DNA from 4 places in the Brevibacillus sp. YAE8 genome. Region 1 is predicted to be linked to each of the others. Evidence: riboswitches for the same ligand, from Rfam matches in the RefSeq annotation. Region 1 holds a riboswitch; each other region holds the start of a gene.

Evidence for each region. A riboswitch is a leader RNA that binds a small molecule or an ion and turns the genes downstream of it on or off. The one in region 1 is predicted to bind cobalamin.
Region 2: linked by a shared signal. The riboswitch ahead of AC27IT_RS19875 (ABC transporter substrate-binding protein) and the one ahead of AC27IT_RS11380 (energy-coupling factor ABC transporter permease) in region 1 are both predicted to bind cobalamin.
Region 3: linked by a shared signal. The riboswitch ahead of metE (5-methyltetrahydropteroyltriglutamate--homocysteine S-methyltransferase) and the one ahead of AC27IT_RS11380 (energy-coupling factor ABC transporter permease) in region 1 are both predicted to bind cobalamin.
Region 4: linked by a shared signal. The riboswitch ahead of cobO (cob(I)yrinic acid a,c-diamide adenosyltransferase) and the one ahead of AC27IT_RS11380 (energy-coupling factor ABC transporter permease) in region 1 are both predicted to bind cobalamin.

What each region holds. Positions count from the first base shown of each region.
Region 1 covers NZ_BAAIYG010000006.1:18,356-22,247, reverse strand. Annotated here, with positions in the region: gene AC27IT_RS11385 (quinone-dependent dihydroorotate dehydrogenase) at 1-1,014, shown strand, start outside; cobalamin riboswitch at 1,169-1,365, shown strand; gene AC27IT_RS11380 (energy-coupling factor ABC transporter permease) at 1,512-2,276, shown strand; gene AC27IT_RS11375 (energy-coupling factor ABC transporter substrate-binding protein) at 2,273-2,557, shown strand; gene cbiQ (cobalt ECF transporter T component CbiQ) at 2,554-3,345, shown strand; gene AC27IT_RS11365 (energy-coupling factor ABC transporter ATP-binding protein) at 3,350-3,892, shown strand, end outside.
Region 2 covers NZ_BAAIYG010000020.1:54,206-58,097, reverse strand. Annotated here, with positions in the region: gene AC27IT_RS19880 (M24 family metallopeptidase) at 1-954, shown strand, start outside; cobalamin riboswitch at 970-1,176, shown strand; gene AC27IT_RS19875 (ABC transporter substrate-binding protein) at 1,467-2,501, shown strand; gene AC27IT_RS19870 (FecCD family ABC transporter permease) at 2,549-3,586, shown strand; gene AC27IT_RS19865 (heme ABC transporter ATP-binding protein) at 3,583-3,892, shown strand, end outside.
Region 3 covers NZ_BAAIYG010000001.1:374,013-377,904, reverse strand. Annotated here, with positions in the region: gene brnQ (branched-chain amino acid transport system II carrier protein) at 1-470, shown strand, start outside; cobalamin riboswitch at 619-818, shown strand; gene metE (5-methyltetrahydropteroyltriglutamate--homocysteine S-methyltransferase) at 963-3,248, shown strand; gene AC27IT_RS01155 (acyl-CoA thioesterase) at 3,273-3,767, shown strand.
Region 4 covers NZ_BAAIYG010000004.1:190,359-194,250, forward strand. Annotated here, with positions in the region: gene cobS (adenosylcobinamide-GDP ribazoletransferase) at 1-515, opposite strand, end outside; gene cobU (bifunctional adenosylcobinamide kinase/adenosylcobinamide-phosphate guanylyltransferase) at 512-1,051, opposite strand; gene cobD (threonine-phosphate decarboxylase CobD) at 1,048-2,154, opposite strand; gene cobO (cob(I)yrinic acid a,c-diamide adenosyltransferase) at 2,154-2,693, opposite strand; cobalamin riboswitch at 2,977-3,196, opposite strand; gene AC27IT_RS08755 (MarR family winged helix-turn-helix transcriptional regulator) at 3,392-3,811, shown strand; gene AC27IT_RS08760 (MFS transporter) at 3,828-3,892, shown strand, end outside.

The sequences.
Region 1 (3,892 bases):
CTGGTGGAAGATTCTGCTCCGGGAAAAAGCTTGCTGCGAATGATGTTTCAGGTGAAGGACGAGCGTCTTGCCACAAAGCTGTGGGGAATGACGTTTCCCAATCCGGTAGGGCTCGCCGCCGGTTTTGACAAAAATGCCGAAGTGTATCATGCACTGGGTGCGCTCGGGTTCGGGTTCGTGGAAGTCGGGACATTGACCCCGCAAGGACAGCCGGGCAATCCGCGGCCGCGCCTGTTTCGCCTGCCTGAGCACGAGGCGATCATCAACCGGATGGGCTTCAACAACCACGGTGCTTATTTGGCTTCGCAGCATCTGGTTGATTACGCGTATTCCGATGTTCCGATCGGGATCAACATTGGCAAAAACAAAGTCACTCCCAATGAGGAAGCGGCTTCTGACTATATCAAATGCCTGGACATGCTCTATTCGTACGGCCATTATTTCGTCATTAATATCAGCTCTCCGAATACGCCCAATCTTCGCGATTTGCAGGAAACCGAGAGCATGCGGCTGCTGGTGCGGGCGGTGCGCGAAAAAGCGGCGGAAATGGAAGTGCGCGGCATTCAGAAAAAGCCGATTCTGCTCAAAGTAGCCCCCGACATGTCCGACGAGCACATGCGCGATGTCGTGCAAGGAGCGGTGGAAGAGGGCATTTCCGGCATTATTGCCACCAATACGACCTTGTCGCGTGAAGCCGTTCAAGGGCATCACTATGCCGAGGAAGCGGGAGGACTGAGCGGAAAACCGCTGACAGAGCGTTCGACTGCCTGGGTAAAAGAAATTTACCAGGAAGTGGGCGACAAGGTGCCGATCATTGGCGTAGGGGGCATTTTCACGGGGGAAGATGCGTACGCGAAAATCCGGGCGGGCGCAAGTCTCGTGCAAGTGTACACCGGAATGATTTATCAAGGCCCGGGCATCTCCAAGCAAATCAACAAAAAGCTTTTGCAACTGTTGAAGCGCGACGGCTTTTCCCACATCAGCGAAGCGGTCGGCGTGGACGCCAGGTCGTAAGCATAAAAAAGAAGCGGATGCAACAAAGACCGATGACTCCCGGAATGGCGGGGCATCGGTTTTTTTACGCAGTTATACTCCGCTGATTATATTCTTCCGCTTTTTCCCTTGATTCTGTATAATAATGTGGGACAAGCAAGAACTATCTAACAATTGCATATCGTCGGCGATAGGTGCCTTTATGTGCAAGCCGCATAAAGGGTAACAGGGAATCGGGTGAAAGTCCCGAGCGGTCCCGCCACTGTAATCAGGGAGTTCTCTTTGAGATAGAGCCACTCATATTCATATGGGGAAGGACAAAGAGCGCGATGAGCTGAAAGCCAGGAGACCTACCTACTTGCCACACCCAGGAATACCTTCGCGGAAAGGAGCGGTGAATACGAAGCAATAGGACTGTGCCAACGGTCTGTTGTTTTTGTGCGCATACCTCGTCTGCTAGCGGATGAGGTTTTTTTGTTGGTGAAAAAAGAAAGAACAGCAAAGGAGGAGGAAATGTCTTGAATCGATCCCGTTTCGTTTCGACCTGTCTGTTGATTGCAGGCTTTGTCCTTTATTTTCTCGTAAATGAACCGCAGACGTCCCACGCGATGCACATCATGGAAGGGTATTTGCCGCTGGGCTGGGCGCTGTTTTGGTGGGTAGTATTTATTCCATTTTTTATTCTCGGCATTCGTTCCTTGAACAAAATCGTCAAGGAGCATCCGCAAATGAAGCTGCTGATCGGCGTATCCGGCGCGTTTGCCTTTGTGTTGTCCGCGCTGAAAATTCCTTCGGTGACGGGCAGCAGCTCGCACCCGACGGGAACCGGGCTTGGCGCGATCATGTTTGGCCCGTGGGTCATGTCCGTGCTCGGCAGCCTGGTGCTGCTGTTCCAGGCGCTGCTTTTGGCGCATGGAGGGCTGACGACGCTTGGAGCCAATGCGGTGTCCATGGCAGTAGTAGGGCCGATGGTAGCTTACGGCGTCTATCGCCTGATCGTGCGCGGAAACGGCGGACAGCGTTTGGCCGTATTCGCTGCTGCTGCGCTCGCAGACTTGGCTACTTATGTCGTGACCTCCGTGCAGTTGGCTTTGGCTTTCCCGGCTGAATCCGGCGGCGTTATGGCATCGTTCGCGAAATTCGCAGGAATTTTTGCCATCACCCAAGTTCCGTTGGCGATCAGCGAAGGGCTTTTGACCGTGCTCGTCTGGAACTGGCTGCAGTCTTACAATGCAAAAGAGCTGGCGCAACTTCGCCTGCTGAAACGGGAGGAATCGCTGTGAAAAAAGGGATGAACTGGCTGCTGCTCCTGGGCGTAGTCTTGCTGGCGGTTGTGCCGTTGCTGTTGGTGCAGGATTCGGAGTTTGGGGGAGCAGATGGAGCGGCTGAGGAAGCGATCAAGGAAATCGCCCCTGCTTACGAGCCGTGGTTCGAGCCGCTGCTTGAACCGCCAGGCGGCGAGACAGAGAGCTTGCTGTTCGCGGTGCAAGCGGCGCTCGGGGCGGGCGTTGTCGGCTATGCCGTGGGATTGTACAAGGGCCGGCTGGATAAGCATAAAAAATGAATTGGCAGCAGCTTGATTCGCTTTCCTATCAAAACCGGCTGCGATTTTTGCCGCCTGAGCACAAGCTCCTGTTTGCGGGCGTGCTGATTTTGCTCGTTTTGACGGGACATGAATGGTTGCAGATGGCGATTTGTCTATGGATGGGAGTATGGGTAATGGTGTATGCCCGTATTCCCGTCCGTTTCTATTTCGGATTTTTCATCTTGTCCCTGTCGTTTTTTGTCCTGGGGCTTCCGGCGCTGTTGCTGGAAGCAGTAAGAGCGGATGCAGGGGCGGTCGTCCAGGCAGTTGCGGCGTGGAAGATCGGGCCGTATCTGGTCTACGTTCCGGCAAGCGCGCTCGACAAGGTGTGGCTGCTTTTTTGGCGGACGATGGCCAGCCTCGCCTGCTTTGCTTTTGTCTTGTTTACCGTGCCGTTTGCCGAGATTTTGCAAGTGCTGCGCAAGCTGAAACTTCCGGTCATCGTGACGGATTTGCTCATGATTATGTACAGTTTTATTTTCGTGCTGCTCGGCGTCTCTCATCAACTGTGGATTGCCCAGCGCGCGCGCGGAGGCCATCGCGGGTTCCGGGCGATGCTGCGGGATGCGAGCGGACTGGCCGCGCAGTTGTTCGTCAGGTCCATGCGCAAGTACGATGCGCTGTACAAAGGGATGGCAGCGAGAGGCTTCGGGGAAAGCCTGCAGGTGCTTTCCTTGCACACTCATTCTCGCTCCGGCCGATATGAAGCAGAGTCAATCGCAGGCTGTATTTTGCTGATTTTGCTGGAGTGGTGGACAGGAGGGTAATGCTTTGACATCATGGCTGTTGGAATTTGTTGATTTGCACTACGCCTATCCAGGCGGCCGTGGCCCTGTCCTGAAAGGGTTGTCCCTGGGCATTCCGGAGGGGAAAAAATGCGCCTTGCTCGGGCGAAACGGCTGCGGCAAGTCCACCTTGTTTTTGCACGGGAACGGCATCATCCAGCCGCAGCAAGGGCAAGTGCTGTGGCGAGGAACGCCCCTCAGCTACAAACGCGCTGCCTTGCAAGAGATGACGCAAAAAGTCGGGCTGGTCTTCCAGGACCCGGAGCATCAGTTGATCGCCAGCACGGTCGCCGAGGATATTTCCTACGGGCTGTGCAACCGGAACTTGCCCGCCGACGTAATCCGCGAGAAAGTGCGGGCTGTCCTGGACGCGTTTGGCATGACAGAGCTGGCGGACGTTCCGATTCACCACCTCAGCCTGGGACAAAAGCGGCGTCTCGCCCTTGCCGGGGTCATGGTGCTTGCGCCGGAGCTGCTGCTGTTGGATGAGCCTACGGCCTACCTCGACCGTTACCAGACCAAAAATTTG
Region 2 (3,892 bases), on a different contig from region 1:
ATTATTCCAGCCCAGGGCGAGCCATCCCTGATCGTTCCAGCCCTTGACCGCGAAGCGGCAGCAGCGGCTTCGACTGTTCAGACGATTCACACGCATACGGATATTGAGAATCCTTACGAGCTTCTCAAGCAAGTGTTGCCAGCGAACCTGAAGAAGCTGGGCATCGAAAAAAGCCACATGACCGTAGAGCGTTACGAGGCGCTGGGACAAGTCATCTGTGCAGAGAGCTACGCGGATGTGGAAGAGCCGCTGCGCGAAATGCGCCTGATTAAATCGGCAGACGAAGTGGCTCGTTTGCAAAAGGCTGTCCAACTGATTGAAGATACACTCGGCGAGACGTTGAAAACATTCAAAATCGGCCAGACCGAAATGGAAATCGTCGCGGAGCTGGAATACCAGATGAAGCGTCTGGGAGCGGACGGCCCGTCTTTTTCCACGATGGTTTTGGCGGGGGAAAAATCGGCATTGCCGCACGGAACGCCTGGTTCGCGCAAAGTGCAGGAAGGCGATTTGCTCCTGTTTGACATCGGGGTAGCAGCGGACGGCTACGTTTCCGATATTACCCGTACGTTTGCTGTCGGCCAGATCAGCGAGCAACTGCGCGATATTTACGAAACGGTGCTGGCAGCGAACGAGGCGGCGATTGCCGAAGTTCGTCCAGGGGTGACGTTTGCCCATCTCGACCAGACCGCTCGCGACGTCATTGCCGCAAAAGGCTACGGCGATTACTTCATTCACCGTCTGGGGCACGGCCTCGGCATGGATGTGCACGAATATCCGTCCGTGCATGGGCAAAATCAGGAAACGCTGCGCCCAGGCATGGTGTTCACCATTGAACCAGGGGTGTACTTGCCGGGAGCAGGCGGCGTGCGCATCGAGGACGATGTGCTCGTAACCGAAACAGGCGTAGAAGTGTTGAGCAAGTTCCCGAAAAAACTGACGGTGATCGGATAAGGCTTCAAACTCACAATTTTATATGAATCTGATGGTGCTGCCCGGAATCGTTTGGTTCCGCCAGCTTAATAGGGAAGTCCGGTGAAAATCCGGCGCGGTCCCGCCACTGTAACGAGGAGTGTCCAGCAAAAAAGCCACTGTTTTTCGCGCGACGAAAAATGGGAAGGGCGCTGGGGATGATGATTCGTAAGCCAGGAGACCTGCCATGAGATGATTTACAATCGACCCACGAGGATGGGACAGATGTGGAAGCAGACTAGGAACAGGCGTCATTGGCAACGCCGAATCTATAGGCATGTCTACGTATGTCAAGCACCTCCCGATTGGAAACTGGGGGGTGCTTTTTTCTATGAACATCGCCGTGGCGGTCGAGGCTGTGAAAGGGGTGATGCATTTCCTGTGTTGCCAAACAAGCAGGCTCTCTGTATAGTAAAGGTGTAATTCGTAATCATTACGATTTACATAACGCTTCATTTTCATCATGCCAACAACAAAAGAAGAGGGGTTACCAGATGAGTACAATCCGTAAGAGAAAAAAAGCCTTCCACGGTTTCTGGATGGCAGCGCTGGCAGCGATTATGCTGCTTTTGTCCGCATGCAGCTCGGCAGCACCTGCTACGACCGAATCCACGGTGGCGAATGCTGGCTCGGAGCAAACGGCCCAGCCTGCTGCTGACAACAAGCCCGTCACGATTGTGACCAACGGGATCGAGATGACGTATCCGGAAGCGCCCAAACGCGCTGTGACGATGAACCAGCACGTAACCGAAGTCATGCTCGCGCTGGGGTTGGCTGACAAAATGGTCGGAACCGCGTACCTGGACGATCACATTTTGCCTGAGCTGAAAGCCGACTACGACAAGGTACCAGTCCTGTCTGACAAGTATCCGACCAAAGAGGTGCTTTTGGCCGCAAACCCTGACTTCGTTTACGCAGGCTGGAAAAGCGCATTTGGCGACAAAGGCGTCGGCTCGATGGAGGATCTGGAAAAAATGGGGATCAAATCGTACCTGCAAGAGTCCTCGAACAAGCCGGGTCCGACGATTGACGACGTGTTCGCCGATATTCGAAACATCGGCCGCATTTTCCGCGTAGAAGACAAGGCGAACGAACTGATTGGCAAAATGAAAGCGGAAATCGAGCAAACCACGAGCAAAATCGGCACGGTGGACAAGCCGCTGAACGTGTTCGTGTACGACAGCGGGGAAGATCAGCCGCTGACCGCTGCCAACAACTACATGACTTCTCTGATTAAAGCGGCAGGCGGCAAAAACGTGTTCGACGACATTCAAAAAGGCTGGGCGACCGTAAGCTGGGAAGAAGTCGTGAACCGCAAGCCAGACGTCATCGTCGTGGTCGACTACGGCGACAAGACGATCGAGCAAAAACAAAACTTCCTGTTGTCCAAAAAGGAACTGGCTGACGTGCCAGCGATCCAGAACAAACGTCTGATCGTGCTGCCATTGTCCGCAGCGTCCGAAGGGGTACGCGCACCGATCGCGCTGAAAATTCTCGCGGAAGGTCTGCACCCGGATACATTCAAATAAGAAACGGCTGCTTAGACAAGGAGGGAACGGCCCTGCACAAGATCAAGATGCCCTTCATCATCGTTGCCCTGCTGATCGGGCTTGTCGTCTCGATTACGTTTGCGGTGACACTCGGCTCGGTGGAAATCAAACCAGCGACGGTATGGAAAATTGCCTTGGCGAATCTCCCGCTGGTCAATCAATGGGTGGAAGTGGATTGGTCAAAAGGAGAACAGACCATTATCTGGGACATTCGGTTTCCCCGCGTCCTGCTGGGGGCTGTCGTCGGGGCCGGCCTGTCTGTTGTGGGGGTGGCGATCCAGTCTCTGGTTCGCAACTCCCTCGCAGATCCGTACATATTGGGAGTCTCCTCGGGCGCATCGGCCGGAGCGACGCTGGTCATTTTGTTCGGAGCATTCAGCATGTACGGACAATTCGCGCTTTCTTTCGGTGCTTTCACCGGATCGCTCGTCTCGATCCTGCTTATTTTTACCTTGTCCCGCATCGGCGGGCAAAACTCGACGGTGCGTCTGCTCATGGCCGGCATCGCGATTTCCGCCATCCTGTCTGCGATCACCAGCCTGATTATTTTTTCCGCGCCCAACGAGCACGGCATCCGCTCTGTCCTGTTCTGGATGAGCGGCAGTCTGGCCGGAGGGAAGTGGGAGTATTTGACCATACCGACGCTGATCGTCGTCATCTGTCTGATTGTCCTGTTGACGCAATACCGTTCGCTCAATGCGATGCTGATGGGCGAAGAAGCGGCGGGGACGCTGGGCGTCAATACGGTGCAATTTCGCAAGCTGCTGCTGGTCATTACCGCGCTTTTGACGGGCGTCATCGTCTCGATCAGCGGGTCTATCGGCTTTGTCGGCTTGATGATGCCGCATATCGTTCGCGTCATCGTCGGCTCGGACCATCGTCGCGTCCTGCCTGTCAGCGCCTTGTTCGGGGCCATTTTCCTGATCTGGGCGGACGTGATCGCCCGGCTTGCGTTTGCGCCGGAAGAGCTGCCGATCGGGATTATCACGGCGCTGTGCGGCGGTCCGTTCTTTATTTGGTTGATGATGCGCAGCTCATATTCTTTCGGAGGTAGCGGGCGATGAATCTGCATGTGGAGAACATTTCGGTCGAGCTGGAGAAAAAAACGATTTTGCGCGACGTTAGCCTGACGGTTCGCTCCGGCGAATTTGTGGGGCTGATCGGGCCGAATGGCAGCGGAAAGTCCACCTTGCTCAAAAGCATTTATCGGGCGCTCGAGCCGCGCAGCGGATTCATTTCCCTGGACGGGGCTGACGTGTATCAGCTTACCGCCCGGCAAAATGCGCAGCGCATGGCGGTCGTGCGCCAGGAGTCGTCGATCGAGTTTGACTTTACCGTCATGGAAATCGTCATGATGGGGCGCTCACCCC
Region 3 (3,892 bases), on a different contig from region 1:
TGACGACCAGCGTCGGATTGATTACGGCGTGCTCGTCGTTTTTCCACGCTATGTTTCCGCGCATTTCGTATAAAAAGTTTGCCGTCATTTTGGCTGTGTTCAGCACGCTCGTCGCCAATATCGGGTTGACTGCGCTCATCAAGGTGTCTGTTCCGATTTTGACGACGATGTACCCAATCGCCATCTCGCTGATCTTTTTGACGTTTTTGCATCAAAGGTTTGGCGGTCGGCCAGAGGTGTATCAAGGCAGCTTGTTCGGTACGTTTCTCGTTAGCCTGTTTGACGGGCTGAATGCTGCCGGGGTCGAGCTTGCGGCGATCAACGACGTCTTTTCCCGCTACTTGCCGATGTACACGATCGGCCTGGGCTGGCTGCTGCCTGCATTGATCGGGGGCGTTGGCGGCTACCTCGTTTATTTGATGCGCAAACCATCGCTGCGCGCGCGTGAGCTTCGCCTGACCAAGCAATAGGACAGGCATTATGAGGAAGCAGCCTGAACGTTGACATCAGTTTGCAAAGTGGAAATAGTTTAGCATGACAAAAACTGGTTTACGTGTTACTGTATGAAGAAAGGTGTGTCCCGCCCATTTTTGGGGCACATGCACTCATACCGACAATTTCATATGAGTGGAGACAGGTTCCTTGGCGATGAATATCGGCGCAAGGATGAAAAGGGAAGTCGGTGAGAATCCGACACGGTCCCGCCACTGTATGAGGGGAGTTTGCACAACTTTTGGCCACTGGTCGAGCTGACTGGGAAGGCGTTGTGCAGATCATGATCCTCAAGTCAGGAGACCTGCCTGTTTCGACAACACTGCTTAACCTACGGGAGATAGGGAGGTGTTAGGATGCTGTGATCTCAGTGTTTATTTGGCATTTCTAACGTTCTTTCTGATCGTTGGAGATGCCTTTTTTATTGGGCGAAATCGAAAAAATGATCGCAAAGGATGGAGAGGAAGCAAATGAAAAGCAGCAACTTGGGATACCCGCGGATCGGCAAAGATCGCGAGTGGAAAAAGGCACTGGAAGCTTTTTGGGCGGGGAAACTCGACGAGACGACATTCCTTGCGCAAATGGAGCAAATTCGCAAGCAGCACCTGGTCAAACAACAAAAAAAGGGGATCGACTGGATTCCGGTCAACGACTTTACGTTCTACGACCACATGCTCGACATGGCGGTCATGTTCGGCCTGATTCCGAAGCGGTTCGCGTATGCGGGCGGTCCGGTGCCGCTGGCTACGTATTTTGCGATGGCGCGCGGCAACAAAGACGCGGTCGCCAGCGAAATGACCAAGTGGTTCAACACGAACTACCACTATATCGTCCCCGAGTTCGGCGAGCGCACGCCTGTCTTGACGGAAAACAGGCCGCTACAAGCGTACCTGGAGGCGAGAGATCAGCTAGGGATCGCCGGCAAGCCTGTCATCGTCGGGCCGTACACGTTTGTCAAGCTGTCCAAAGGGTATGCCAAAGACGAATTTGAACGCGTCGTCGATCAGATCGTGCCGCTGTACGTGGACGTCCTTCGCGAGCTGGAACTGCACGGCGTCGAGTGGGTGCAGATCGACGAGCCTGCGTTTGTCCTCGATCTTACCGGGCAAGACAAAACACTCATTCGTCGCGTGTACGAGCAGTTCAGCCAGGCGCTGCCGCACCTGAAGCTGATGGTGCAGACGTACTTTGAAGCAGTGGACTGGTACGAGGAGCTGATTGAACTGCCTGTCCACGGCTTGGGCCTTGATTTTGTTCACGGGAAAACAGCAAACCTGGCGAACTTGACGACGCACGGTTTCCCGCAAGACAAAGTGCTCGGCGCCGGGGTCATCGACGGACGCAACATTTGGCGCTCGGCCCTGGAGGAAAAGTGGGAGTTGGTCAAAACGTTGTGCACCGTAGTAGCCCCAGAACGGGTATGGGTTCAGCCGTCGAGCAGCCTGCTGCACGTTCCGGTTACCGTCGAAGACGAAACCGATTTGCCGGAAGAAGTGCGCGTCGCATTGGCGTTTGCCGATGAGAAATTGGCTGAAGTGCGCTTATTAGTCCAAGGTTTCCAATATGGAAAGTATGTTATTTCGAAGGAAATCGCCCAGAACGAGAAAGACTTGCAGCGCTTGGCCCAATTTCCGGCACGGAACCGCCAGGAAGTGCAGGAGGCGAGAAAAGCGCTGGCGTCGACAGCGGCGAAGCGGGCAGTGCCGTTCCACGAGCGTCGCGAGATTCAGCAGGCGACGTGGAAGCTTCCGCTGCTGCCAACGACGACGATCGGCAGCTTCCCGCAGACGACAGAAGTTCGCCAGGCCAGACAGCAGTTCAAAAAAGGAAACTGGAGCGTCGAACAGTACGATGCGTTCATTCAGGAGCAAATCCGCGAGTGGATCGCCATTCAGGAACAGATCGGCCTGGATGTGCTGGTGCACGGCGAGTTCGAGCGGACAGACATGGTGGAATATTTCGGCGAAAAGCTCGACGGCTTCGTTTTCACGAAAAACGGCTGGGTGCAGTCGTACGGCTCCCGTTGCGTCAAACCGCCGGTCATTTACGGCGACGTGCAGTTCGTCTCCCCGATGACGGTCAAGGAGAGCGTATATGCCAAGTCGTTGACGGATAAACCAGTGAAAGGGATGCTGACAGGTCCTGCCACGATTTTGAACTGGTCGTTCGTGCGCGACGACGTCTCCCGTCAGGAAGTGTGCGAGCAGATCGCGCTGGCGCTGCGCAAAGAGGTGGAGGCGCTGGAAGCGGCGGGCATTCGCATGATTCAGGTGGATGAGCCGGCATTGCTTGAAGGCTTGCCGCTCAAGCAGGCAGACAGAGCCGCGTATCTGGACTGGGCAGTCAAGTCGTTCCGGGTCGCTACCTCGACAGTCGAGCCTGGCACGCAAATTCATACGCACATGTGCTATTGCGAATTCCACGATTTCATCGACGTCATCAGCGAGCTGGATGCCGATGTGATCTCGATCGAAACTTCCCGCAGCCACGGCGAGCTCGTCTCGGTGTTCGAGACGTGCACGTACGACAAAGGGATCGGCCTCGGTGTCTACGACATCCACAGCCCGCGCGTTCCGGCTGTGGCCGAGATCGAGGAAATGGTGTCCCGCGGCGTGCAAGTCCTGCCGCCAGGGCAATTCTGGATCAACCCGGATTGCGGGCTGAAGACGCGGGGCAGAGAGGAGACAATCGCGTCTCTGAAAAACATGGTAGCGGCGACACACGCAGTACGAAACCGCCTGGCACAAAAAGCATAAGCATGAGCGAGAGGAGCAGCACAGATGGCAACAGAAGCCCAGATCGCAACAGAAGCACGGCCTGTCGGGCAGTCGAGAACTTTTTTGACAGACCTCGTCTTCCCGCCGGATACGAACCATCACAATACGATCTTCGGCGGCAAAGTAATGGCGTACGTCGACAAGATCGCCTGCATCGCGGCGATGCGCCATTGCCGCAAGCCGGTAGTCACCGCGTCCAGCGATTCGTTCGATTTCCTCGCGCCGATCAAGACAGGGGAAGCGATCAACCTGGAAGCGTACGTCACCTGGACGCACAACACGTCGATGGAAGTGTTCGTGAAGGTGGAGTCGGAAAATCTGTTGACAGGCGAAAAACGCATGACCGCGAGAGCGTACTTGACGATGATCGCCCTCGACGAGCAAGGCAAGCCGACGCTGGTGCCCGCCGTCATCCCGGAAACCGAGGAGGAGCGCCTCCAGCACGAAAAGGCGAAGCATCGCTACGCGCTGAGGAAGCAGCGGAAGGCGGAGTTGTAGTCACCGTTGCAAGAAACAGCATACAGCAACAAAAGCAATGCCAAAAGCCCTCACCGACAGGTTGAGGGCTTTTGCTGTGAGCGGCACGCAGGCACTAAGGGATCAAGGGCAAACACACAATGCGG
Region 4 (3,892 bases), on a different contig from region 1:
GACAGCCCTGCACTGATGCCTTTGCCGATCCCTTTTTCCTGCGATAAATACGGCCACAGCCGAATCGACAGCAGCACATGTGTCCGCGCTATGGCAGGAACGAATACGAGGAGCACACCCCAGCCAGGATGCGCAAGCTCCGCGACGGCCCCTGCCTTGAGTAAAAGTAGCAAGATCGCGGCTAAAACCCCCATCGCGCCCACGCGGCTGTCTTTCATGATCGCGAGCACTTGCTCTTTTGGCCGGCTGCTTCCCAGTCCGTCCGCCAAATCCATCCAGCCGTCCAGATGCAGTCCGCCTGTGATGTACACCCAGACAGCGAGCGTCAGCACGGCGGACAGCCACGGGCTAAAGAGCACAAGCCCCGTCTGGTGGACTCCCCATAGCAAAATACCTATGACCAGCCCGACTGCCGGATACCAGTTGACGCTTTTTTTCCACGCCTCGTCGGACGGGCGCAGCCACGGAACCGGAATCCGGGTGAAAAAGGCGATCGCGTGCCAAAATGCATTCATCCTTTGATCCTCCACGGGATTCCGGCCATGACCGCGTAGACCGTCTCTGCCTGGCGCGCAGCCCGCTGGTTGACGTCGCCCAGCGCGTCTGCGAACCAGCGGCCGAGCCGATTCATGGCGACACCGCCCAGCCCGACCTCGCTTGTGACCGCAATCACTTTTTGCGGGGAGCGCCGGACAAGCCCCAGCCACGCCTCTGCCTCCGCAAGCAGCGCCTCTGTGTGCGCCTCGCTTCGCCACTCTGCTTCCTCGACGCTCATCAGCCGATTGCTCACCCACGTCGACAGGCAATCGATCAGCACGACGTCGTAAGGTGTGCTAGCAGGCTCGTAGTCGCACAGCCGCTCGCCGACCTCCACGCTGCCCCACTGCTTCGGTCGCCGCTCCTTGTGCCGCTCGATCCGCTGCCGCATTTCCTCGTCCCACGCCTGACCCGTCGCCACGTACAGGACGCGCTCTCCGGCCTGTTGCGCCAGTTCTTCCGCAAAGCGGCTTTTTCCTGAGCGCACGCCGCCTGTCACCAGCACAAGACTCATCGCTCCCCGCTCCCTTCGCTGTGTACCTCGCGCAAGGCCGCGATCAAGCGCGCATTGTCTTCTGGCCCGCGAACGGCGATGCGCACGTCATGCGCCGTCAATCCGGGATACATGGCGCAACTGCGAATCAGCACGCCTTTTTTGCCGAGCCGCTCTTGCAGTTGTGCGGCTGGCAAGCCCTCCGGCGAGCGAAGCAGCAAAAAGTTCGCCTCCCCCGGCCAGACCTTCCAGCCCAGCTCCCCGCGAATAAACGCGACCAGGCCAGCGCGCTCCCTGGCGACCAGGCTGCGTGTCCGCCGCTCGTACTCATGCTCTTGCAAGCACAGCTCCCCCGCCAAAAGCGCAAGCGCATTCACGCTCCAGCTCACCTGCTTCGCGCGCATTTTCGCAATCGCGTCAGGCTGGGCGATCGCGTATCCGAGACGCAAGCCGGGGATCGCGTACATTTTCGTCATCGAGCGCAGCAAAATGACGCGGGGAAAGCGCTCCAGCCGACTTGCCAGCGTAAACTGGCGGCTTTCTTCCACAAAATCGAGAAACGCCTCGTCCACGACCAGCCACGTATCGGTCTGGGCCGTCCAGTCCGCCATCTGCAACAGCTCCTGTGGCTCATACAAGATGCCAGTCGGATTGTTCGGCGAGCCGACAAACACCAGATCAGCCTGTTCGAACAGACGGTACAGCTCGGCGCTGTCGGCCTTGTAGCCGTTCTCTTCTTTTCCGTAGCAGCCGATGACGGTTGCGCCAAACTGCTCGGAAAGCTCTGCATATTCCGAAAAGCAAGGATAAATCACGCCGACTGTTTGCGGCTGCAGCCCGAGAATCGCGAGCGCCATCGCTTCTGCCGCTCCGTTCGCAGGCAAAAGCCATTCCTTTGGCAACTGCAACCGCTGCGCCAACGCCCGGCGAAACTGGCGATGCCCAGGGTCCGGGTAACGCAGCACGGCAGACAGAGAGGCCAAAAGCATCTCGCGCACGCTGTCCGGCATGCCCAGCGGGTTAATATTGGCACTGAAATCAAGGAATTGGCCCGGCTCCATCCCAAAGCGGTCCGCTGCCGTCAACAAATCTCCGCCGTGGCCGTACGCTTCCAGTACGTTCATCAAAACTCTACCCCCAGCACCGCTGGTATTCCTTCATCGTAGTAATGCTTGATCGGCTTCATCTCTGTCACGAGATCGGCCATGTCGATGATTTCCTGCTTGGCGCTCCGCCCCGTCACGACCAGATGCACATGGCTCGGCCTGTTTTGAATCGCTTCCAAAACGTCCGCGAGCGGCAGCACGTCCGCAATCGGAAAACGGTCGATCGCCAGCGCATTGTTCAGCTCGTCGAGAATGACGACATCGTACTCGCCCGAAGCGAGCTTTTCCCGGGCGAACGCCCACGCTTCCTGCAGCGCCGCGCGATGCTCCTCCGGCGTCTTCGTCCAGGTGAAGCCTACGCCTTTTTGCACGATTTCGATGCCCAGCTTGTCGAAGATGATTTTCTCTCCGTACGTGCGCTCCGGCGACTTGATGAACTGGATCATGATGACCTTTTTGCCTCGTCCAGTCGCGCGCACAGCCAGCCCCACCGCGGCTGTTGTCTTTCCTTTGCCGTCTCCGGTGTAGACCAAAAACAGGCCCCGCTTGTTGCTCAAGTACGCCCACCCCCAAAATAAACTGTAGGCCCCGTTGCCCATCCCTAATAATTTTCGGAGGCACAGCGCTCCAAAAATGCAGTTTAGGCTCCGTTGCCTATTTCAAATGTTTTCCATAGCCTCGTTATTTACCTGACTGAAAAAGTGAAGAGTTTGCCGATTTGCTTCCTGTTTCGCTTTCCGCGTACAAAAAAACGCCTTGTTTCCCCAAACCTCCAAGGAAAACAAAGCGCGGATAGCCGACTGCAACAATCCTCACCTCATCCTTTGACCCGAAGGAAATCAGTGGACATCAAAACAGGCAGGTCTCCTGGCTCAAGGATCTTCGCTCTTCTTCCTCCTTCCCGCACGCTGGCGTGCAGTGGATGGCGCCGTTGCCAAGAAGAAGAGCTCCTCTTTTACAGTGGCGGGACCGCGTTGGCTTTTCACCAAACTTCCCTTTTAACCTCGCATTCGCAAACTATCGCTTGCGAAAAACAAGGACCTGTTTTTCTACCATATTCAAATGTCGTTCGTTTCTATGACAAGCACTTGCTTTAATAATAGCAAATGCTACCGGGGATTCAAGCAAAAGCTGCGGATAGGAACATACTGGGCATTGATCTTTGTTTTGTGAACTAATTATTTGTATACAAATCTTTTGTGTGCGTGTTATCTTATTCTTACATCGATTTCCAATAAAATATTTGGAGGTACATATGGATCGGATTGAGGATTGCTATGGGTTTCTTCTCGGGAAGGCGTATCAAAAAATCTGGCAAATGGAAAAGGCCAAATTATCGCCGTACGGGATTACTCCCGTGCAGTTTGTTCTATTACATGCGCTATGGGAAAAAGATGGCCAAAAAGGTGTGGAATTGGGTAGTCGGCTTCGCTTGGATGGAGCAACCATCACGGGGGTGCTCGATCGACTGCAAAATATGGGGCTCATCGAGCGTCGTTCCGATCCCAATGATCGCCGGACGAACTTGATTTTTCTGACTCCGCGAGGCAAGGAATTGGAACAACCTCTGAATCAGATCAGTGACGAAGTGAATCAAGAAGCGATGTCCATATTCAGTGAAGAAGAAGCGAAATTATTCAAAAACATGCTGACCAGATTGGGATTAAACTCATAAGGAGTGCGTTGAGACTGTGAAGAGCAAAGTGCATTACGCGTGGATCATTTTATTTGTCACCTTTTTCGCATTGTTGGCTGT